4 regions of the Hydrogenophaga sp. PAMC20947 genome follow, and region 1 is predicted to be linked to each of the others. Evidence: predicted binding sites of a transcription regulator. Region 1 holds the regulator's gene; each other region holds the start of a gene.

Region 1 (5,521 bases):
CCATTGCCGCAGTTGGCGCACTGAGCCTCACCCCCGCCCTGGCACAGCGCGTTGCCTTCAAGGAAGGCAGCGACTACACCCGCCTGGCCAAGGCCGCTGCGGTCTCCACGCCTGCCGGTAAGGTGGAAGTGGTGGAGTTTTTCTCCTATTCCTGTATCCATTGCTTCCGCTTTGAGCCGCTCATGACCGAATGGAGCAAGTCGTTGCCCGCTGACGTGGTTTTGCGCCGCATGCCAGTGGCTTTCAGCCCGGCCTTCGGCCCCATGCAGCGTTTCTATTTCTCGCTGGAGTCCATGGGGCTGGTTGAAAAGCTGCACGAAAAAGTGTTCAAGGCTTTCCACGAAGAGCGCCAGCAACTCACCTCGCCTGAAACCATCGTGGCATGGGTGGAGAAGCAGGGCGTGGACAAGGCGCAATTTCTGTCTTTCTTCAACGGCAGCGCAATCGAAAAAGCCAAAGCAGCGACCCAGCTACAGGACGCCTATCAGGTGGAAGGCACGCCTGCTCTGGGCGTGGCCGGCCAGTTCTACATTGGCGGCCAGGGCCCCAAGACGCTGCTCATCGCAGACTCGCTGATTGCACAGGCCCGCAAAGGCTGACGCCTCGATCCCAGCAGTGCCCTTCCGGACCTGAACCGAAACACAACCCGCTGCCAGCGGGTTGTGTTATTTCCGGTCGGCGCCGTTCCTGCGTGCCAGCCGCCACGACGGGCCATGCACCGCTACAATGAAAGCGAATGCAAGATTTGTGCCCCACTAAAGCCATGCCCCAACACCACCTTCGCTCTCCCCGGACTCCCCGTTTCCTGGCCGCAATCGCGGGTTTGATGTTGACGGTCGGCGTTGCCCACGCTGAGCTGGCCGACAAGGACAAGCCCATGAACATCGAGGCCGACTCTCTGCGTTACGACGACGCGACCCTGACCAGTGTGTTCACCGGCAAGGTCGTGATCACCAAGGGCACGATCATCATGCGCGGCAACAAAATGGATGTGCGCCAAGACACCCAGGGCAACCAGTTTGGGTTGTTGCTGGGCGAGCCCGGGTTTTTTCGCCAGAAGCGCGAAGGGCTGGACGAATGGGTCGAAGGAGAGGCCGACCGCATCGAATACGACAGCAAGGCCCAGACGGTGGTGCTCACGGGCAACGCTGCGTTGCGCCGCTACCGCGGCACTGCCATCAATGACGAGAATCTGGGCAACCAGATCACCTACAACAGCGTGTCTGAAGTGTTCACGGTCAAAGGGGGCGCGGCCAGCAGCACGCCGGCCAACCCGTCGGGCCGTGTGCGCGCCATGCTGACGCCGATTCCCGATGCCGTACGCAATGCACCGGCACCGGCGCCCGCCAATTCTGAACCCGCCAAGTTGCGACCCAGCTCCAAAATCAACGAGAAACGCAAGTGAACGTAGCGGAGATCCCCTCTGCGGGGGGACTGGAGTCGATGGCGGTGCGCAGTCGTCTGGAAGTGCGCAGCTTGAAAAAGGCCTATGGCAGCCGGCAGGTCGTCAAGAACGTGTCCCTGTCGGTCGGCAAAGGTGAGGTTGTGGGGCTTCTGGGCCCCAACGGGGCGGGCAAGACCACTTCGTTTTACATGATCGTGGGTTTGCTAAGGGCCGATGGTGGTGAGATCTTGCTCGACGAACAGCGCATCGAAGAGCTGCCCATTCACCGCCGGGCGCGCTTGGGCTTGGGCTACCTTCCCCAGGAATCCTCCATCTTTCGCAAGCTCACTGTGGCGCAAAACGTGCGCGCCGTGCTGGAGTTGCAGCGCAACCCGGCCGGTCAGCCGCTGAGCGAACCCGAAATTGACCAACGTCTGGACGAACTGCTCAAGGACTTGCGCGTGGAGCACTTGCGCAACTCGCCTGCGCCATCCCTGTCGGGCGGTGAGCGCCGTCGAGTGGAAATCGCGCGGGCTCTGGCTTCGCGCCCTCGGTTCATCCTGTTGGACGAACCCTTTGCCGGTATCGATCCGATCGCAGTGCTCGAAATCCAGCACATCATCAGTTTTCTCAAATCCAGAGGCATCGGGGTGCTCATCACCGATCACAACGTGCGTGAGACGCTGGGTATTTGTGACCACGCTTACATCATCAGCGATGGTCATGTCCTGGCGAGTGGCACCAGTGAAGAGATCGTGGAAAACGCCGATGTTCGCCGGGTATACCTCGGCGAGAACTTCCGCATGTGATGGTGGCCAATCCGTTGTTCCATGCTGCTGTGGTTCGGTGCTCCCTGATGGGAATGAGCGAGGCTTTGGGCGAACCTGCTGGTGGCTCCAGCGTGACGTTCCGCTCCAGCGTTTTGACGTGTCGCTAGGCGCCTTGGCATGAAGCAAGGTTTGTCGCTGCGCGTTTCGCAGCATCTCGCGCTCACGCCACAGCTGCAGCAGTCGATCCGCTTGCTGCAGCTCTCTACCCTTGAAATGGCGCAGGAAGTCGAGCAGATGCTCGATGAAAACCCGTTTCTCGATCGTGCGGATGAAACCGCTGACCGCGAAGATTTTGGGCTTGATCACAGCGATGTCCCGGTCAGCGCAGGAGAGCAAATTGCCGAAGCGGCGGCGGCTCCCGAGGGCGAATCTGTTGCCCCCGATTCAGAGTTGCCCTTCAGCCAAGGCACATCGTCGACAGCCAGTGAGCCCAGTGAGAGTGCGGCTGGGGAAGCCGCCGAGCGCAAGGCCGATGGAGACGGGGCGTTGGAAGAAAATTGGGACGGCGACGGCTCCGTGGAAATGGCGCCCGACGACGGCGAGTGGGGCGGTGATGCGCCCGCGCGCAACAGTGGCTCTTCCGGGGGTGACGACGAAACGGCAACGGCGGCTGATCTGGCCCGAGCGCCGGTCAGCCTGCAAGATCACCTCCATGAGCAGGCCCGCTGTTTGCGCCTGAGCGAAACCGATCAGGCCGCACTGTATTTCCTGATCGAGTCGCTCAACGACGATGGTTATCTCGATGACGACTGGACAGAATTGGCGTTGGCCTTTTGGCGGCTGCTGCACGGGCGCGAAGCTGCATCGCCCAGTATTGCGGCGATTGAAGTCGCGGAAGAGCAGCTGCGCATGGCGCTGGGCTGGCTGCACAACATGGAGCCCATCGGCGTGGGTGCGCGGGATCTCGGCGAGTGTTTGCGTCTGCAGATCGAAGACTTGCGCAACACGCCGGTTGCCCAGGCTGCGCTGGTGATTTGCCGACAACCGCTGGAGTTGCTCGCCAAGCGCGATGTGAAGCGCTTGTGTGCGTTGTGTGGGCTGGACGATGAGACGGTGCGCGCAGCGCTTGGCCTGATCATCGGGCTGGAGCCCAAGCCGGGACGGCGGTTTGTGGATGTGGAGCGCAATGTCGTTGTGCCCGATGTCCTGGTCACGCACGCCGGGCGTGGCTTCAAGGTGCAGCTCAACCCCGACGTCATGCCGCGGTTGAGGGTGCACGATGTATACGCCAACGCCCTGCGTCAGAACCGGGGTGGGAAAGGGGGTGGCGGCGAAGCAGGCCATGCCGCCATGCAGCAGCGTTTGCAGGAGGCGCGCTGGTTCATCAAGAATATCCAGCAGCGGTTCGACACCATCCTGCGCGTGTCCTCGGCCATTGTCGAACGGCAGCGCAATTTTTTCATGCATGGCGAGCTCGCCATGCGGCCGCTGGTGTTGCGCGAAATCGCCGACGAGCTGGGCTTGCACGAGTCCACCATCAGCCGTGTGACCACCGCCAAGTACATGGCCACGCCGTTCGGCACCTACGAACTCAAGTACTTTTTTGGCTCATCGCTGGGCACGGAGACTGGCGGCAACGCATCGAGCACAGCGGTGCGCGCCTTGCTCAAACAGCTCATTGCCGCTGAAAACGCGTCAAAACCATTGTCAGACAACCAGCTTTCCGAACTGCTCAAAGCGCAGGGTATTGAGTGTGCCCGCCGTACTGTGGCCAAATACCGGGAAGCGTTGCGCATCGCGCCCGCCAATTTGCGAAAAACCTTGTAGCCCTCCTGCACCGCTTCGCCCCTTCCCCCTGATGGGGGCTGCACCTGCGGCCTGGTGAAGCCAGTTCTGTGGTGTGTTCAGGGTGCAGGCCCCCTGTGTCCCTGCGCGCGGGGATTGCACCAACCGGCCTGCCAGATCCAGTTCCGTGGTGTGCACTGGAAGGAATGACGGCTGTTAGCGCGGTGGCTTTTGTGGCCGCAACCATTTTTGGAAAAAGATTCATGAACCAACTCAACCTCTTTTTGCCCTGCGCTGCCGGCGTGGAGGACTTCCTCGCCGACGAAGTGAAGCGCATCACAAACGAACCACTGGCCTTCAAGGCACGCGGCGGTGTGGGTGTGCAGGCTTCCTGGCGAGATGCCATGCGCCTGAACCTGCACAGCCGCCTCACCCAGCGCGTGCTGGTGCAGTTGTGGCACGGTGAATACCGCAACGAGCAAGACCTCTACAACGCAGCGGGCGAGGTTGCCTGGGAAATCTGGTTTTCTCCGCAGGAAACCATCAAGGTCGAAATCACCGCGCAGCACAGTCCGCTGACCAGCCTGAACTTCGCCGCGCTCAAGGTCAAAGACGCTATTTGTGACCGCTTTCGCGCCAAGCGCGGGGAGCGCCCCAGCGTGAACACCACCTGGCCCGATGTGCGCATTTACGCCCACCTCACCACCGATGAACTCACGCTGTACATCGACACCTCGGGTGAGCCGTTGTTCAAGCGGGGCTGGCGAGAAGACAAAGGTGATGCCCCACTCAAGGAAACGCTGGCTGCGGCCATGATCGCTGCCACCGGGTGGGGCGAGTGTGCAGATCAACCGCTCGATGCCATCACGCCGCTGTACGACCCTTGCTGTGGCAGTGGCACCGTGGTGATCGAAGCCGCCCAGATCGCGCTCAACATCGCGCCCGGCCTGTTGCGCCGGTTCGCCTTCGAAAAGATGCTGCCCTTTCAGGACCACGTGTGGCAGGCCATCAAGGACAACGCCGTGAGCGAGCAGCGCGACTGGCCCGAGGGCCATGCGCCCATCGTGTTTGGCAGCGACGTGTCGTTTCGCATGGTCGATTTCGCCCAGCGCAACGCCGAGCGTGCAGGCGTGATGCATGCGGTGGACTTTCGGGGGGGAGATGCGTTGCAGCGATTGCCTCCCAGCGATCGGCCCGGCGTCATGCTGCTCAACCCCCCTTATGGCGAGCGCATAGCCGCTGCAGGTGTGGCCGGGCAAAACGCGGGCGAGCGTGCCAGCGCACGCGCCGAGCGCGCTGCACCCCGCGCCTCACGCACCTTCACCGCCGGTCGGCCGGCACCGGCATCGCCAGGCCTGGGGCGCGAGAGTGCCCAAATGGAGGACGGCAGCGACGGTGCGGATTTCTTCAACCAGCTCGCGGCTCATTGGAAGAGCCATTACGCGGGTTGGAGCGCGTGGTTGCTCACCCCCGATCTGAAGCTGCCCGGGAAGATGCGCTTCAAAGAGTCGCGCCGTGTGCCGCTGTGGAACGGCCCTATCGAATGCCGCTTGTTCCGGTTTGATTTGGTGGCACGCCGCAC
Region 2 (5,521 bases), 2.0 Mb from region 1:
GCTCTTGTAGGGCAGAAATTTGCCTGACATGGCGATGTTGACGCGATCCCCTGCAGGATCTGACTCCCGCACAAGCTTCATTTTGAAATCGATCGCTGACATGATGCCGTCGCCGAATTCTTCGTGAATGAGCTCTTTGAAGGTGGTGCCGTAGACCTGTACCAGTTCGTAGAGCCGGTAGATCAATGGGTCGGTCGGGACAGCTGTGGGCACCGAGCCTTTGCTGGGCACGACCTGCAGCCACGCAATGGCCTCCTTGGGCAGGTCGAAAAACTGGCCAACGGTGTCGGCCTGGGCTTTGTTGAACGTCATTTGGCCAAGGCAGGCTGCGGTGACCCATTCTTTGGACAGGCCCAGCTCGGCGGCCACAGCCTCCCATTTGAGGCCTTTGGTGATCTTGGCGCCGATGATCATTTCGGTGACGTCGTTGCGGTTCATACGTTGACTCCCGGGTGGTTCAAATGTGATGGGGTGTTGCAGTTGGGCGCCGGGGACAGCGCCTCCCTAAAACCACAGCGAACGCGTGTTCGCTGTGGCCGAGGGGCTGAAATCAGGCCGTGCGCTTGGGTGCGGTGCGCACATGCGTGGAGTACAGCGTCAGGCCCACAAAGGCCAGGCCGCCGACCAGGTTGCCGAGCACAGTCGGGATCTCGTTCCAGATCAGGTAATCGTAGATGGAGAAATTGCCACCCAGGAGCAGCCCGGAGGGGAACAGGAACATGTTGACGATGGAGTGCTCAAAGCCCATGTAGAAAAACAGCATGATGGGCATCCACATGGCAATGACCTTGCCCGAGACGTTGGTCGAGACCATGGCGCCCACGACGCCTGTCGACACCATCCAGTTGCACAGCACGCCGCGAATGAACAGCGTCAACATGCCCGAGGCGCCGTGTGCGGCGTAGCCCACGGTGCGGCCTTCACCGATGTGGCCAATGGCTTGGCCGACCGCATTGGGCTCGGTGGAGAATCCGAACGTGAAGATGATGGCCATCATGATGGCAACCAGGAATGCGCCGGCGAAGTTGCCGACAAACACCAGGCCCCAGTTGCGCAGCACGCCGTTGAGGGTGACGCCTGGCCGCTTGTCGATCAGCGCCAGGGGGCACAGTGTCATCACGCCGGTCAGCAGATCGAAGCCCAGCAGGTACAGCAGGCAGAACCCGACGGGAAACAGGATGGCGCCCGCCAAAGGCTGTCCGGTCTGTACGTTGATGGTGATGGCGAATGCCGCGGCCAGCGCCAAAATAGCGCCGGCCATGAATGCGCGGATCAATGTGTCGCGGGTGGACATGAAGATCTTGGCTTCTCCAGCGTCCACCATTTTGGTGACGAATTCGGACGGTACCAGGTAGGCCATGTTGATTACCTCTCGTTGCTCAAGGCGTGCACCCTGGGGTATTGGGTGCGGTTGTGGACGCCGGACAGGGTTTGTCGGCGGGCAGTCTTGTCAGGCCAGGGCGGATCAATCGGATGCTTCAAAAACAGAAACGGCGCCCATTCCTTGCCGGGCTCGCACGAATGAAAGCAAGGCTGGAATGGACGCCGTTGTCCATGAAAATGTGTTGGTGAGCAGCCAGCTGCTCATCCGCCGATCGGGCCGCCGTTGGCCTGACATCATTACCTAAGCATGCTTCGTGCCAGGGCTGGATGTCGAATTTCTCAGGGGACAGACGTGGCTGTGGACGGCGGCCTGGGTCCCTGGGAGCCAAAGCGGTGCGGTCAATGATCGGTTTTGGTGCAGCGCAGCAAAAGAGCCGGGCGCTGGGATCGCGCCATTGTGGGGCGGGGGGTCAGGTCGCGGCTTCCAGGCCGTTGTGGAAGTGTTCTTGCATGCGCTGCATGGCGAGTTCGCCCTCGCGGGCCAGCAGCGCTGCCATCACGGCGCGGTGCTCGCTCAGGGAGTCATCAATCCGCCCGGTCTTGAGGAGTGAATTGTGGCGGTTGAGCTTCATGACCTTGCGCAGATCGGTGACCATTTGCATGCGCCAACGGTTGTCGGCGATTTCCAGCAAACGCATGTGGAAGCGTTCATTGATGGCAAAAAACAGATCGCGCTGACCGATAGCCCCTTCCAGCTCGGCGTGGATGGTTTGCAGTTCGGTGAGCTCGACGTCGCTGGCCCGTTGCGCCACCACGCCTGCCGCGTCAGACTCCAGCAGCGCCAGCAGGTGGTAGACATCGGTCAGGTCTTTGTCGGACACTTCGGTCACGTAGGCCCCCCGCCGGACCTTCATGGTCACCAGGCCTTCGGCCGCGAGGACTTTTAAGGCTTCCCGCAAGGGGGTACGGCTGATACCGTATTCCTCGGCGATCTTGAGCTCGTCGATCCAGCTGCCGGGCTCCAGCTCGCGGCTGAATATGCGCTGCCGAAGCAATTCGGCAACTTCTTCGTACAGGGCGCGTGGAGCGAGCGAGAGGACGGACATGAAAGAAGTCTTAGAGTGGCGTAGCGCCTGGATAGTCAGGGTGAGATTGTAAGCCGGGAGGAATATTTTGCATCAATAATTATGAATGATATAAAATACGCTCCGATCTTGTCGCCTCCAACCCACGCACTGTCATGACCCAGAAACAGCCCGAATTCCGCTCCGCCTCCTATGAAGATTGGGTCAAAGCCGCCCAGAAAAGTGCGCCTGGCGGAGATCTGGAGGCCCTGAACTGGGTCACGCCCGACGGGATCAGCGTCAAGCCGCTGTACACAGCCGACGACACAGCCCATCTGGCCCACACCAACACGCTGCCTGGATTTGAGCCGTTTATCCGTGGCCCGCAGGCCACCATGTACGCCGGCCGGCCTTGGACGATCCGCCAGTACGCGGGTTTCTCCACGGCCGAAGAGTCCAATGCGTTCTACCGCAAGGCGCTCGCTGCCGGCGGTCAGGGCGTGTCGGTCGCGTTTGATCTGGCCACCCACCGCGGCTACGACAGCGACCACCCGCGGGTAACCGGCGATGTCGGCAAAGCGGGTGTGGCCATCGATTCGGTGGAGGACATGAAGATACTGTTCGATCAGATCCCGCTGGACAAGGTCTCGGTGTCCATGACGATGAACGGCGCGGTGTTGCCGGTGTTGGCGGGCTACGTTGTGGCCGCCGAAGAGCAGGGCGTGAGCCAGGACCAGCTTTCCGGAACGATTCAGAACGACATTCTGAAAGAGTTCATGGTGCGCAACACCTACATCTTCCCTCCCGAGCCATCGATGAAAATCATCGGCGACATCATCGAGTACACGGCCGCGCACATGCCGAAGTTCAACTCGATCTCGATCTCGGGGTACCACATGCAGGAAGCGGGTGCGAACCAGGCTCTGGAGTTGGCTTTCACGCTGGCCGATGGTAAGGAGTACGTGAAGACGGCCACCGCCAAAGGCATGGACGTAGACGATTTCGCCGGACGCCTCTCGTTCTTCTGGGCGGTGGGCATGAACTTCTACCTTGAAATCGCCAAAATGCGAGCAGCACGTTTGCTGTGGACACGCATCATGAAAGGCTTCAACGCCCAAAAGCCCAAGAGCCTGATGCTGCGCACCCACAGCCAGACTTCAGGTTGGTCGCTGACCGAGCAAGACCCCTACAACAACGTGGTGCGCACCACCATTGAAGCCATGGCGGCCGTCTTCGGCGGCACACAAAGCCTGCACACCAATTCGCTGGACGAAGCCATTGCGCTGCCGACCGAGTTCAGCTCGCGCATTGCGCGCAACACCCAGCTCATCATTCAGGAAGAGACCCACATCACCAGTGTGGTTGATCCCTGGGCTGGCAGCTACATGATGGAGTCGCTCACGCAGGAAATGGCCGACAAGGCCTGGGCCATCATTGAAGAGGTCGATGCCATGGGCGGTATGACCAAGGCGGTGGATTCCGGCTGGGCCAAGCTGAAGATCGAAGCGGCGGCTGCCGAGAAACAGGCGCGCATCGATTCGGGCAAAGACGTGATCGTGGGCGTCAACAAATACAAGCTGGCCAAAGAAGATCCGATCGAGACGCTGGATGTGGACAACGTCAAGGTGCGGGATGGCCAGATCAAACGCCTCAATGCCATCAAGGCCAGCCGCGACAGCGTCAAAGTGGCCGCTGCGCTGGACGCGCTCACGGCTTCTGCCGAAAGCGGGCAAGGCAACCTGCTTGATCTTTCAATCCAGGCGATTCGTTTGCGCGCCACGGTGGGTGAAGTGTCCGACGCGCTGGAAAAAATCTTTGGGCGCCACCGCGCCGATACACAAAAGGTGACCGGTGTGTACGCTGCTGCCTACGATTCCGCCGAAGGCTGGGATCAGCTGAAGAAAGAAATCAGCGACTTTGCCGAAGTCCAAGGCCGTCGTCCGCGTGTGATGGTCAGCAAGCTGGGTCAAGACGGCCACGACCGCGGCGCCAAGGTGGTGGCAACGGCGTTTGCCGACCTGGGCTTCGATGTGGACATGGGCCCACTCTTCCAGACTCCTGAAGAGTGTGCACGCCAGGCGATCGAAAACGACGTGCATGCCGTGGGTGTATCCACGCTGGCGGCAGGCCACAAGACGTTGGTGCCGGCCATCATTGCCGAGCTCAAGAAGCAGGGCGCTGATGACATCATTGTTTTTGTGGGCGGTGTGATTCCGCGTCAGGATTACGAGATGCTCTACGAGGCTGGCGTCAAAGGCATCTACGGGCCGGGTACGCCGATTCCGGCCAGCGCGAAGGATGTGCTGGAGCAGATAAAGAAAGCCATCGCGTGAGCCACGCCCTCAAGGGCGCGGCACTCAAATCAAGCATGCATTGTTGGTGACGGTGATGACAGAAACGATTGAGTCTGGGCCACGCCCAGCCCTGCTGGATGGCATTGTGAGTGGCGCGCCGATGGCGCAGCGCCGCGCCATGGCCAAGGCGATCACGCTGCTGGAGTCCACCCGCACCGACCACCGCGCGCAGGGTGATGCGCTGCTCACCGCTTTGTTGCCGCACACAGGCAGGAGTTTTCGCCTGGGCATCAGCGGTGTGCCGGGTGTGGGCAAGAGCACATTCATCGAAGCGCTGGGTCTCTACCTGATCGCGCAAGGCCACCGTGTCGCGGTGTTGACCATCGACCCTTCGTCGACTGTGTCGGGTGGCTCCATCCTTGGCGACAAAACGCGCATGGAACACCTGAGCGTCAAGGAGCAGGCCTACATCCGGCCCAGTCCGAGCAGTGGCACGCTGGGTGGCGTGGCCGAGAAGACGCGTGAGGCCACGCTGGTCTGCGAAGCGGCGGGCTACGACACCGTGATTGTTGAGACGGTGGGCGTGGGTCAGAGCGAAACAGCGGTCGCCAACATGACCGACATGTTTGTGCTCATGCAGCTGCCCAACGCGGGCGACGACTTGCAAGCGATCAAGAAAGGTGTGATGGAGCTGGCCGATCTGGTGGTGATCAACAAGGCCGACATCGACCCCGACGCCGCCACCCGCGCACGCGCTCAAATCAGCTCCTCGCTGCGCCTACTGGGTTTGCATGGCAACCCGGATCACGTGCACCATGACGACAAATTCTGGCACCCGCA
Region 3 (5,521 bases), 480 kb from region 1:
TATCGTGGTTTTTGTTCCCCCCATTCAAGGAGTTTTCTCATGAATCGTTCTATGCAAAAAATGCAAAAAGGTTTTACCCTCATCGAATTGATGATTGTGGTGGCCATCATCGGTATTCTGGCTGCTGTGGCACTGCCCGCTTACCAGGACTACACCGTGCGTGCTCGCGTGTCTGAATCGTTGGTTGCCGCTTCCGCTGCCAAAATTGCAGTAGCTGAAAACGCCGCCAACGGGCAAGCCCTTGCATCGGGTTGGGTTGCACCTTCAGCCACTCCTAATATGACATCTGCGGCGATTGCCGCTGATGGTGTGATCACCGTGACAACCACGGCTCGCGCAGGTGGTGGAACGGTTACCTTTGTACCAAATCCAGTGCTGGTTGCTGGCACCATCCCAACCGATCGCATCGGTTGGACCTGTACCGGTGGCACATTGGTCGCGAAGTACCGCCCTGCTGCGTGCCGTTAATACGTTTCCGAAATCCCACGGGGTGCAACGCACCTTAGGGACTAGCTGAAAAGCCAACCACTTGTGAAAGCGGTTGGCTTTTGTTTTTTCGTATTCTGAAAAGTTGGCAAACTTGTTGGTTTGAGGAATGCAAAAATCGAGGTCTTCGCCTGAATCTCGAAGGGAATCTATGCCCCGGCCTCCTGCACTGTGCTGTCCTGATTTCAAGTCTGCACCCTCTCGCGCTCGTTTTGCAGGGCGTTGGGCCTTGGCCCATCTGGGCGTCAGCCAGAGCCCGGGCTGATCATGGAGGAGACCCAGCGCTTTGACGAGCTGCCCAGCCGGGGCGGTGGTGCGCGCCACGATGTCCGTTGGCTGAGCGCGGGGCAGACGTTTGATCTGTGAAGGGTGTGCCGGTTTAGGGGTGGTGCGACGGGGCTGGTTCACCGCTTGAAACACGGTGACAAAAAACGTCACCGCTTACCGCATCAGACTGCACAAAATGTCACCTGATGGGCCCCAGCCGTGAAATAGCGCAAGAAAAACCGCCTATCTCAAGTTGGCACGGTCCCTGCTCCATAAAACATGTCTTCTTCCCATCGTGGTTTTTGTTCCCCCCATTCAAGGAGTTTTCTCATGAATCGTTCTATGCAAAAAATGCAAAAAGGTTTTACCCTCATCGAATTGATGATCGTGGTGGCCATCATCGGTATTCTGGCTGCTGTGGCTCTGCCCGCTTACCAGGACTACACCGTGCGTGCTCGCGTGTCTGAATCGTTGGTTGCCGCTTCCGCTGCCAAAATTGCCGTGGCTGAAAATGCCGCCAACGGGCAAGCCTTGGCGTCGGGTTGGGTTGCACCTTCAGCCACTCCTAATATGACATCTGCTGCGATTGCCGCTGATGGTGTGATCACCGTGACGACCACGGCTCGCGCAGGTGGTGGAACGGTTACCTTTGTACCAGATCCAGTGCTGGTTGCTGGCACCATCCCAACCGATCGCATCGGTTGGACCTGTACCGGTGGCACATTGGTCGCGAAGTACCGCCCTGCTGCGTGCCGTTAATACGCTTCCGAAATCCCACGGGGTGCAACGCACCTTAGGGACTAGCCGAAAAGCCAACCACTTGTGAAAGCGGTTGGCTTTTGTTTCTTCGTATTCTGAAAAGTTGGCAAACTTGTTGGTTTGAGGAATGCAAAAATCGAGGTCTTCGCCTGAATCTCGAAGGGAATCTATGCCCCGGCCTCCTGCACTGCGCTGTCCTGATTTCAAGTCTGCACTCTCACGCGCTCGTTTTGCCGCACGTTGGGCATTGGCCCATCTGGGCGTCAGCCAGAGCCCGGGCCGATCATGGAGGAGACCCAGCGCTTTGACGAGCTGCCCAGCCGGGACGGTGGTGTGCGCCACGATATCCGTTGGCTGAGCGCGGGGCAGACGTTTGATCTGTGATGGGTGTGCCGGTTTAGGGGTGGTGCGACGGGGCTGGTTCACCGATTGAAACACGGTGACAATTATTGTCACAAAGCCCTAAGGTGACGAAAAACGTCACCGCTTACCGCCATCAGACTGCACAAAATGTCACCTGATGGGCCCCAACCGTGAAATAGCGCAAGAAAAACCGCCTATTTCACGCTGGCACGGTCCCTGCTGAGTAAACCCCGTCTTCCACTCATCGTGGTTTTTGTTCCCCCCATTCAAGGAGTTTTCTCATGAATCGTTCTATGCAAAAAATGCAAAAGGGTTTTACCCTCATCGAATTGATGATCGTGGTGGCCATCATCGGTATTCTGGCTGCTGTGGCTCTGCCCGCTTACCAGGACTACACCGTGCGTGCTCGCGTGTCTGAATCGTTGGTTGCCGCTTCCGCTGCCAAAATTGCTGTAGCTGAAAACGCCGCCAACGGGCAAACCCTTGCGTCGGGTTGGGTTGCACCTTCAGCCACTCCTAATATGACATCTGCTGCGATTGCCGCTGATGGTGTGATCACCGTGACGACCACGGCTCGCGCAGGTGGTGGAACGGTTACCTTTGTACCAGATCCAGTGCTGGTTGCTGGCACCATCCCAACCGATCGCATCGGTTGGACCTGTACCGGTGGCACATTGGTCGCGAAGTACCGCCCTGCTGCGTGCCGTTAATACGCTTCCGAAATCCCACGGGGTGCAACGCACCTTAGGGACTAGCCGAAAAGCCAACCACTTGTGAAAGCGGTTGGCTTTTGTTTCTTCGTATTCTGAAAAGTTGGCAAACTTGTTGGTTTGAGGAATGCAAAAATCGAGGTCTTCGCCTGAATCTCGAAGGGAATCTATGCCCCGGCCTCCTGCACTGTGCTGTCCTGATTTCAAGTCTGCACCCTCTCGCGCTCGTTTTGCAGGGCGTTGGGCCTTGGCCCATCTGGGTGTCAGCCTTGTGGTGGTTTCGCTGGCTGTTTGGTGTGTACTCACGTTATGGTATCCCCGCCCTTGGCGAACCATGCTGGGGATTGCCGGCATTCTGTTGATTCTTCTAGTAGTGGACGTGGTTTGTGGACCTTTGTTGACCTTGGTGCTGGCCAGCCCAAAAAAATCCAGACGAGAGCGCTGGGTTGACCTTTCGGTGGTCGCGATGGTGCAAGTGATAGCGCTGGCATACGGACTGACTTCGGTGTTTGATGCGCGTCCTGTGGTGCTGGCATTTGAGACGGATCGGTTGCTCATAGTGACCGCCAATGAGGTTCAGCTTGAGCGGCTGACTGCTGCGCCAGAAGGCTACCGCTCATTGCCCTTTGTAGGCCTGAATATGGTGGGCGTAAGACAAGCCCGTTCGACTGAGGAAGCGATGCAGAGTGCTGAGAGTTCGCTGCAAGGCGTATCGCCGGGAATGCGGCCGGACTGGTGGCTCCCTGTTGATGCGGTTGTTCCTGCGTTGCTGCTCAAAGTACGCCCGATTGATGATTTGATCGCCGCGCGGCCCACTGACCGCAAAATTCTGGAATAGGCGGTGCAGGCGACCGGACAATCCAGCAAAAGCTTGCGATTTTTACCTTTGACGTCGAGCAAACAACTGGACTGGGTCGCGCTTGTGAACGCCCGGGGTGAAATGGTCGGCTACGCGCCGGTGGACGGCTTCTTTTGAAGGCGCTCCCCTTTTAGCTCGGCGCCACAAAATGCCCGCTTTTCCCACCCATCTTCTCCACCAGCTTCACCCCACCGATCGTCATGCCCCGGTCCACGGCCTTGCACATGTCGTAAATGGTGAGCAGGGCCACGCTCACGGCTGAGAGGGCTTCCATTTCCACGCCGGTCTGGCCGGTGCATTCGGCGGTGGTGCGGCAGCGCACGCTGTTGGAGGCTGTTTCGACCTCGAACTCCACGGCCACGCGGGTGAGGGCGATGGGGTGGCACAGGGGAATCAGGTCGCTGGTGCGCTTGGCGCCCTGGATGCCGGCGATGCGGGCAATGCCGAGCACATCGCCTTTTTTGGCGGTACCGCTCTGGATCAGCGCCAGGGTGGAGGGCTCCATGGTGATGCGGCCTTCGGCCACTGCGGTTCGCTTGGTGCTGGCTTTGTCGCCCACATCCACCATATGGGCCTGGCCTTGCGCGTCAAAGTGCGTCAAAGGGCTGGTGGTGTCGGCAGGGGCAGAGACCAGGGGGGCGATGGGGTGGTTGGGGTCAGTCATGGCGAGATTTGCTTGCGCTTTACGGAAACCTTGCGGCGTTGGCGGCATCATACGGGGATGCACGCACTTGCCACCATGCCCATGCCCACCCCAAAACCCGCCCGCCCGCTGTGGCAACGCCTGACGGCGACCGCACTCGCGGCCATGCTGGTTGCCCAACCTTGGGCGCTGGCTCAGGCGCAAACCACGGGATCGGCGCCGGCGGCGTCATCTGCGTCAGCCTCTGGGAACACGGCTTCACCGCCGCTCGCCTCTGGCGGTTTGCCCGGACTGGGCGACGGCTCCGACATGTCGATCGCCGACGAGCGCCGGCTGGGCGACAGCATTGCCCGCCAGATCTACCAGGACCCGGACTACCTGGACGACCCGGTGCTGGTGGACTACCTGCAGGCGATCTGGCAGCCGCTGCTGGCGGCGGGCCGTGCGCGCGGCGATGTGCCGCCGGAGCTTTCGGAGCGCCTGGCCTGGGAGCTGATGATCAACCGTGTCAAGGAGGTGAACGCGTTTGCCTTGCCGGGGGGCTACATGGGGGTCAACCTGGGCTTGATTGCGGTGACAGATTCGCCTGAAGAGGTGGCCAGTGTGCTGGCACACGAAATGAGCCATGTGTCTCAGCGCCACATCTCCCGCATGATCACCCGCCAGGCGCGTGACGCGCCCTTGTTGATGGGCGCCATGATCCTGGGCGCGCTGGCCGCACGCAACAGCGTGGACGTGGCGAACGCGGCCATCGCGGGCAGCCAGGCACTGGCGGTGCAAAACCAGCTGAACTTTTCGCGGGACATGGAGCGTGAGGCCGACCGGGTGGGCTTTGGGGTGATGACCGCTGCGGGGTTTGAGGGGCGCGGATTTGTCAGCATGTTTGACAAGCTGCAGCAGGCTTCCCGCCTGAACGACGACGGCGCTTTCCCCTATTTGCGCAGCCACCCGCTGACCACCGAGCGCATCGCCGACATGCACGCCCGTTTGCCGCTGGCCGCGGCGGCCACGGCCAATGGACCCGTGGGGCCGCTGCGCACGGCGCCGGTGACGCCGCGCATGGACACGGGCTTGTCAAAGACCTTGCACAGCTTGATGGCGGCGCGCGCGCGGGTGCTCGCCGACAGCGCGCCGGATCGCTGGAGCGCCTGGTTGCAGGCGGGCCAGTTGGCGTCGGCTTCGCTGGGTGATCGGTACGCGGCAGCTTTGTCGGCCTTGCGGCTGAACCAATATGCGCTGGCGCAGAAGCTGGCGCAGTCGTTGCGCGAGGCCGTGCCCGCCGAAGAGGCGCAGACGGTGGATGCCTTGCTGATCGAGATCCTGGTCGCTGCGCCCAATGGCGGCCAAGCCCCCCGCCTGGCGGCGCTGCGCGACAAGGCGCTGGCGGGCGACAGCCGGGCCCAGCTCCTGATGGGTGCGCAGGCCGCTTTGGCC
Region 4 (5,521 bases), 1.8 Mb from region 1:
TGGGGGCTTGCCCGGTGGCCAGCGGCGGCTGCCTGACAAGTGTCCCAGCGCATGCAGAAAGCAGCCGCGGGCGACTGCCTCTGCCGATCGGATGCCGTTTTCGGGTTCAGGGCTTGATGTAGGCGTAACGATCGCGAAATTGCAGCTGGCCGATGCGGACCACGCCCGAGGGGGTGAACCCCGCGTCCAGCACAAACTGGTCTTTCTTCAGGTCCATGGCGCGCATGGTGAGTTCGCAAATTTCGAAGGTCACGCCTTTGGCGACGAGGTCGGAAATCAACGGGCCGTATTGGAGGTCGTTGTTCTTTTTGTCCTTGGCACCCTCCAGCAGGAAACGCACGCCGTCGCCCAGGGCCACGACCACGATTTGGGTGTCGGGCGCCGTGTCCATGTAGTTGCGCAGCGTGCGCAAGCCTGCGGTGGCCTGGGCCTCGGTGTTGTCGAAGTGGTAGACCACTTTGACCTTGTCCTGGGCCAGGGCAAAGCCCACGCTGAGCATGAGTGTCAAGGCGGTCAGGAAAGAGCGGATGGACATGGTGGGCTCCGATGCAAAAAAGGGGGTGAAAGTAAAAGCGATGCTTCGCTACAAAACACCGAATTGCTGAAGTCTAGTCCCCTTGATCGGTGCGTGGGCTCGACTGCCACAATGCGGCCATGCATCCAGACGCCTTGAACGAAGCCTTGGGCCACACCAGCAGCGACAAACGGCTGGAGGTGTTGCGCCGGGTTGCGCAGTCGGGATCGATTTCCCAGGCGGCGCGGGAAACCGGTGTCAGCTACAAAGCCGCTTGGCAGGCGATCGACACGCTCACCACCTTGAGTGGAGCAGAACTGGTGGAACGAACGGTGGGCGGCGCTGGCGGCGGTGGCGCCAGGATCACACCAGACGGCTTGCAGCTGTTGGCGCTGGCCGACGAACTGGCGCAGGCCCGCCGACACGTGTTGGCGCAATTTTCTGGACATCCGGGGCTGGCAGGGGGCTTGGGTTTGCGCACCAGCATGCGCAATCAGTTGCCCTGCACGATTCTGGCGGGGATAGAGCAGGCCGATGCCGGTCTCCTGGTCACGGTTCGGTTGCGCACTGCAGGTGGGTTTCACCTGTCAGCGAGCGTGACACGGGAGAGCTCGGACTTGCTTGGTCTGCATGCGGGACTGTCGGTGCTGGTCATGTGCAAGGCGACGGCAGTGGCTGTGCACCCAGCTGTGCACGACGCGTTGCCCACCGCGGTGAACGAAATGTGCAGCCTGCCAGGGCGCGTACAGCGTTGTTCATCTGGAGCGCGGCGCCAGGAGGTTTCTTTGGCGCTTGACGGAGGCGGGTCCTGGGTCGGATTCACTGAGCAGGGTTTGAGCTTGCAGGTGGGTGACGCGGCGTGTGCCTGGATGGCTGCATCGGCCCTGGTCATTGGTTTGTCCTGACTGGATCGGATGGGGATGCCTCGAGCGCATGGCGTTTCACACCCGATCGCGGTGGTCCGGCACCGCAAAGTATGGCCAGGCTGGCTGCTTTATCGTTGCCTTTACAGGCCCTTTTTCTCCAGCTGGCGCATCACCTCGGCTTGAAAGTCCTGCCCCTGAGCGGCGGCCATGAAGTCGGGCAGGGTGCCATCAAACCGCACCGAGCCCTGGTGCAGCAACAACAGCCGGTCGGCCACTTGCGCCTCTTCAATCAAGTGGGTGGCCCAGAGCACTGCCATGCCGCGCTCGCGGCAAAGGCCGCGCACGGTCTCGAGCAACTGCTGGCGCGAACCCGGGTCCAGGCCCACGGTGGCTTCGTCCATCAGCAGCACCTGGGGGCGGTGCAGCAGGGCGCGCACCAGTTCCACCTTGCGTCGCGTGCCGCCTGAAAGGCTGCGCACCACGGCGCGAGCCTGATCGTTGATGCCCATGGTGCTCAGGCCTTCGTCGATGCGTGCGCGGGCGATTGCGCGCGGTATGCCATGCAAGTCGGTGTGGAACAACAGGTTGGACATCACGGGCAAATCCATGTCCAGCGCGCTTTGCTGGAACACCACGCCCAGGCCTGAGAGCGCCTGTGCCGGGTGGGTGCGCATGTCATGGCCGAGCACTGTGATGCGCCCTTGATCGGGGCTGAACAGGCCCGTGAGGAGTTGCAGCAGCGTGGACTTGCCAGCACCATTGGGGCCAAGCAGAGCGCACATTTCGCCCGCCTCTAGCGACAGATTCACGCCTTTGAGCGCGGGCTTGCCGTTGTAGGCTTTGTGGAGGTCGGTGGCCTGGAGCAGGGCGGATATTGTCATTGAGGGGGCTTGGCCAGCAGGTTCATGCGGCCCAGCAGTTGTCGTTCTTGTTCCACCGTTTGTAGCACCGCAGCCCGGTAGTCAGCGGTGTTGAGGTAGTTGATCGATTGGTCAAAGCGGGCCAAGGCTTCGCGGTGGCGTGGGCTGAACACGGCTTGACGAAAGGCATCGTGCAGCTTGGCAATGACATCAGGGGGCGTGCCTTGCGGCGCGGCGAGGCCCCAGGGTGAGGTGTAGACCGCCTGCGGGTAACCCAGCTCGCGCATCGTAGGCACCTCGGGCCAGCGCGGGCTGCGCTCGGCGCTGAAGAGGGCAAGGATGCGCATCTTGCCCTGATCGACCCAGGGCGCGAACCCTGTCGAATTGACGCCCGCCATGAGACGGCCGCTGGCCACGGCCAGCATCTGGTCGGCCGTGCCTTTGTAGGGAACGTGTACGTATTCAACCTTGTGTTGCCGCAGCAGTTCCTCCGTGGCAAGGTGGGCGGTGGTGCCCACGCCGGTGGAGCCGAGGATGAGTTCGCCTGGGTGCTTCTTGGCCCAGGCGACCAGATCCGCCCAGCTGTTCCAGGCGCTGCTGCTCGGGACCAGCACGCCAAAGCTCACGCCCGAGACCTGCAAGATGGGGCTGAGGTCTGCCACCGGATCCCAGAGCACGTTGTGCATCAGCGCGTAGCGGTAGACCGTGATCGGCACCTGGCCGATGGTGTAGCCGTCGGGATTGGCCATCTTGAGCGCCGGGGCCACCTGCGTGCCTCCGGCGCCGGGTTTGTTCATGACGACGATGGCTTGCCCCAGCCATTTTTCGGCCTCGTCAGAGAGGATGCGCAAGGTGAGGTCGGTCTGGCCGCCAGCGGGCCAGGGCACGATCAGGGTGATTGGCCGCTCAGGCCATGAGCGGTGGGTCGCCGCCCGGGCCGGCCATCCTGCGGCGGCGAGCACAGCGCTGCCCAGGCCCAAGCCCAGCCATTCGCGGCGCGAGGTTGGCCGGGTGCCTGCGTAGGGTGGTCGGGGGCTTGGAAAATCGGTGCGGCGCATGGGCGGCCTTTCGGTGTAGCGTTGTCTCGGTGTTGTGTGGCTGCGCGGCAGTCTTGTGGTGCCGGGTGTGGGCCAGTTTTGTCTCTGTGCTTCTGGCACTGTACTTGCAGCCCGAGTGTCCCGTGGCGGCACAGGCGACAGGCGAATCCAGACAGGGGTGGCGCCAGCCGGTACGATCATCGATGACAAAAAACAAGGAGACAAGCTGGATGACAAAGACCATTCATCGATCCGCCCCGGCCCGGCGCGCCTGGGCTTTGTGGGCCGTGTTGTGTGCTGCTGTTGCCAGCGGGGCTCAGGCACAGGGCGCAGGCACGGTGTATGTGTCCAGTGAGAAGGACAACGCCATCTACGTGTTCAACGCGCAGGGCGATCGCCAGGGCCAGATCGATGTCTGCAAGCGCCCGCGCGATATGGCCTTCAGCCCGGACCACAAGCAAATCATGGTGGTCTGTGGCGACAGCAATGCGCTCGGGCTGGTCGATGTGGCAACAGGCCGCTTGGCGGGCAGTGTTCCATTGGGGGACAGTCCGGAAATGTTTGCGCTCAGCCCAGACGGCAAACTGGCCTATGTGTCGATTGAAGACGAGAACGTTCTGGCTGCCTACGACCTGGCCACGAAAAAGCTGGCGTTCGAGGTCCAGACCGGTGGGGAACCCGAAGGTGTGCTGGTGACACCTGATGGCAAGACGGCCTATGTGACCTCCGAGGTGGCCAATCTGGTTCATGAAATCGATCTCACGACCCACAAGGTGGTCAAGAACATCAAGGTGGGCAAGCGGCCGCGCCGCTTCGTGCTCGCCGCCGGGGGCGCCGAGCTGTGGGTGACCAACGAGCTGGATGCGTCGGTGAGCGTGGTCGACACCAAGACCCGTTCGCTCAAGCAAACCATCCAGTTTGAGGTGAAGGGCATGCGGACCAGCGACATCACGCCAGTGGGCATGACCATCAGCCCCGATGGCCGCTCGGTCTGGGTGGGCCTGGGCAAGGCCAATCACGTGGCCGAGGTCGACGCCGCCACGCACGCCGTCAAGCGGCTGGTGCTGGTGGGCAAACGGGCCTGGGGGTTGCGTTTGCATCCCGACGGCAAGACGCTGTACGTGGCCAATGGCCTGTCCGATGACTTGACCCTCATCGACACCGCCAGCGGCAAGGCGATCAAGACGGTGCCGGCTGGTCGCGTGCCGCACACGGTATTGGTCAAATGACCGGCTCCCCCCCTTCGCTTCGCTCCGCCCCACAAGGGGCAACGCTGGCGGCCCGGCGGAGCCGGTTCCACGGCGTTCTGGGTTGGTGGTACTCGCGCGCCGTCGTTGTGGCGTTGCTCTCGGCCGCTTGCTTTGTCTCGACTGCTGCAGAGGCCGTCACCAAGGTCACAGTTGCCGTGATTTCTCTGGCCGACGATGCGCGCTATGGCGCGCGGCGAGAGGAGCGTGCTTACCCGGGCCATCCCGCGGGCCGGGCGGTTGATGGGGCGCGGTTGGGTGCGGACGATTCATCGTTCGAGCTGGATGCCGAGGGCATGGCGCTGGAGGTGCGCGATGTGGTACTGCCCAACGCGGCAGCTTTGCCCAAAGCCCTGGCGGAGCTGAAGGCGGCCAAGGTACAGCATGTGATCGCCGACTTGCCCTTGGCCGCCATGCGCCAGCTGGTTCAGACGGCGCCGGCCGCGCTGGGCGGCGCGGTGGTGTTCAACGCCGGACTGGACGACGACAGCCTTCGCGCCGAAGACTGCGCCGCCGCCTTGCTGCACACCTACCCCAGCCGACTGATGATGAGCGATGCGCTGGCGCAGTACCTGGCCGCGCGCAACTGGCGCAAGGCGCTGGTGTTGCAGGGCCCGCTGCCGGGCGACGCGTTGCAGGGCCAGGCCTGGGCGCGCTCGGCCAAGCGTTACGGCATCAAGACCACGCAAACGCGGCCTTTCAAGCTCAGCGGTGATCCGCGCGAACGCGATCTGGCCAACACACGCTTGCTCACCGGCGACCGCGATCACGATGTGGTCGCCGTGATGGACAGCGATGGCGAGTTCGCGCGAGCCTTGCCCTATGCCACGCAATGGCCGCGTCCGGTCGTGGGCGCCAACGGGCTGATGGCGATGGCCTGGCATCCGCAATGGGAGCGCTACGGTGGACCGCAACTCTCGCGCCGCTTTTTCAAGCTGGCGCAACGCCCCATGCGCGGGCAGGACTGGGCGGCCTGGATGGCGGTGCGCTCGGTGAC

Evidence for each region. The regulator sigma-54, encoded in region 1, starts transcription at its own class of promoters, with help from an activator protein. The targets are predictions, from matches to a motif close to TGGCANGNAANCTGCTTT.
Region 2: E5678_RS06675 (formate/nitrite transporter family protein) is a predicted target of sigma-54. The motif match lies at 1,626-1,643, and genes of this name have one in related genera.
Region 3: E5678_RS18030 (pilin) is a predicted target of sigma-54. The motif match lies at 1,008-1,025, and genes of this name have one in related genera.
Region 4: E5678_RS01660 (PQQ-dependent catabolism-associated beta-propeller protein) is a predicted target of sigma-54. The motif match lies at 3,392-3,409, and genes of this name have one in related genera.

What each region holds. Positions count from the first base shown of each region.
Region 1 covers NZ_CP039252.1:3,458,548-3,464,068, reverse strand. Annotated here, with positions in the region: gene E5678_RS15810 (thiol:disulfide interchange protein DsbA/DsbL) at 1-599, shown strand, start outside; gene lptA (lipopolysaccharide transport periplasmic protein LptA) at 764-1,405, shown strand; gene lptB (LPS export ABC transporter ATP-binding protein) at 1,444-2,193, shown strand; gene rpoN (RNA polymerase factor sigma-54) at 2,332-3,981, shown strand; gene E5678_RS15790 (THUMP domain-containing protein) at 4,203-5,521, shown strand, end outside.
Region 2 covers NZ_CP039252.1:1,502,597-1,508,117, reverse strand. Annotated here, with positions in the region: gene cynS (cyanase) at 1-438, opposite strand, end outside; gene E5678_RS06675 (formate/nitrite transporter family protein) at 551-1,360, opposite strand; gene E5678_RS06670 (GntR family transcriptional regulator) at 1,794-2,429, opposite strand; gene scpA (methylmalonyl-CoA mutase) at 2,564-4,720, shown strand; gene meaB (methylmalonyl Co-A mutase-associated GTPase MeaB) at 4,776-5,521, shown strand, end outside.
Region 3 covers NZ_CP039252.1:3,939,256-3,944,776, forward strand. Annotated here, with positions in the region: gene E5678_RS18025 (pilin) at 40-468, shown strand; gene E5678_RS18030 (pilin) at 1,084-1,512, shown strand; gene E5678_RS18035 (pilin) at 2,157-2,585, shown strand; gene E5678_RS18040 (hypothetical protein) at 2,920-3,423, shown strand; gene moaC (cyclic pyranopterin monophosphate synthase MoaC) at 3,575-4,012, opposite strand; gene E5678_RS18050 (M48 family metalloprotease) at 4,166-5,521, shown strand, end outside.
Region 4 covers NZ_CP039252.1:358,192-363,712, forward strand. Annotated here, with positions in the region: gene E5678_RS01640 (DsrE family protein) at 107-535, opposite strand; gene E5678_RS01645 (LysR family transcriptional regulator) at 655-1,419, shown strand; gene E5678_RS01650 (ATP-binding cassette domain-containing protein) at 1,521-2,261, opposite strand; gene E5678_RS01655 (tripartite tricarboxylate transporter substrate binding protein) at 2,258-3,298, opposite strand; gene E5678_RS01660 (PQQ-dependent catabolism-associated beta-propeller protein) at 3,508-4,506, shown strand; gene E5678_RS01665 (ABC transporter substrate-binding protein) at 4,503-5,521, shown strand, end outside.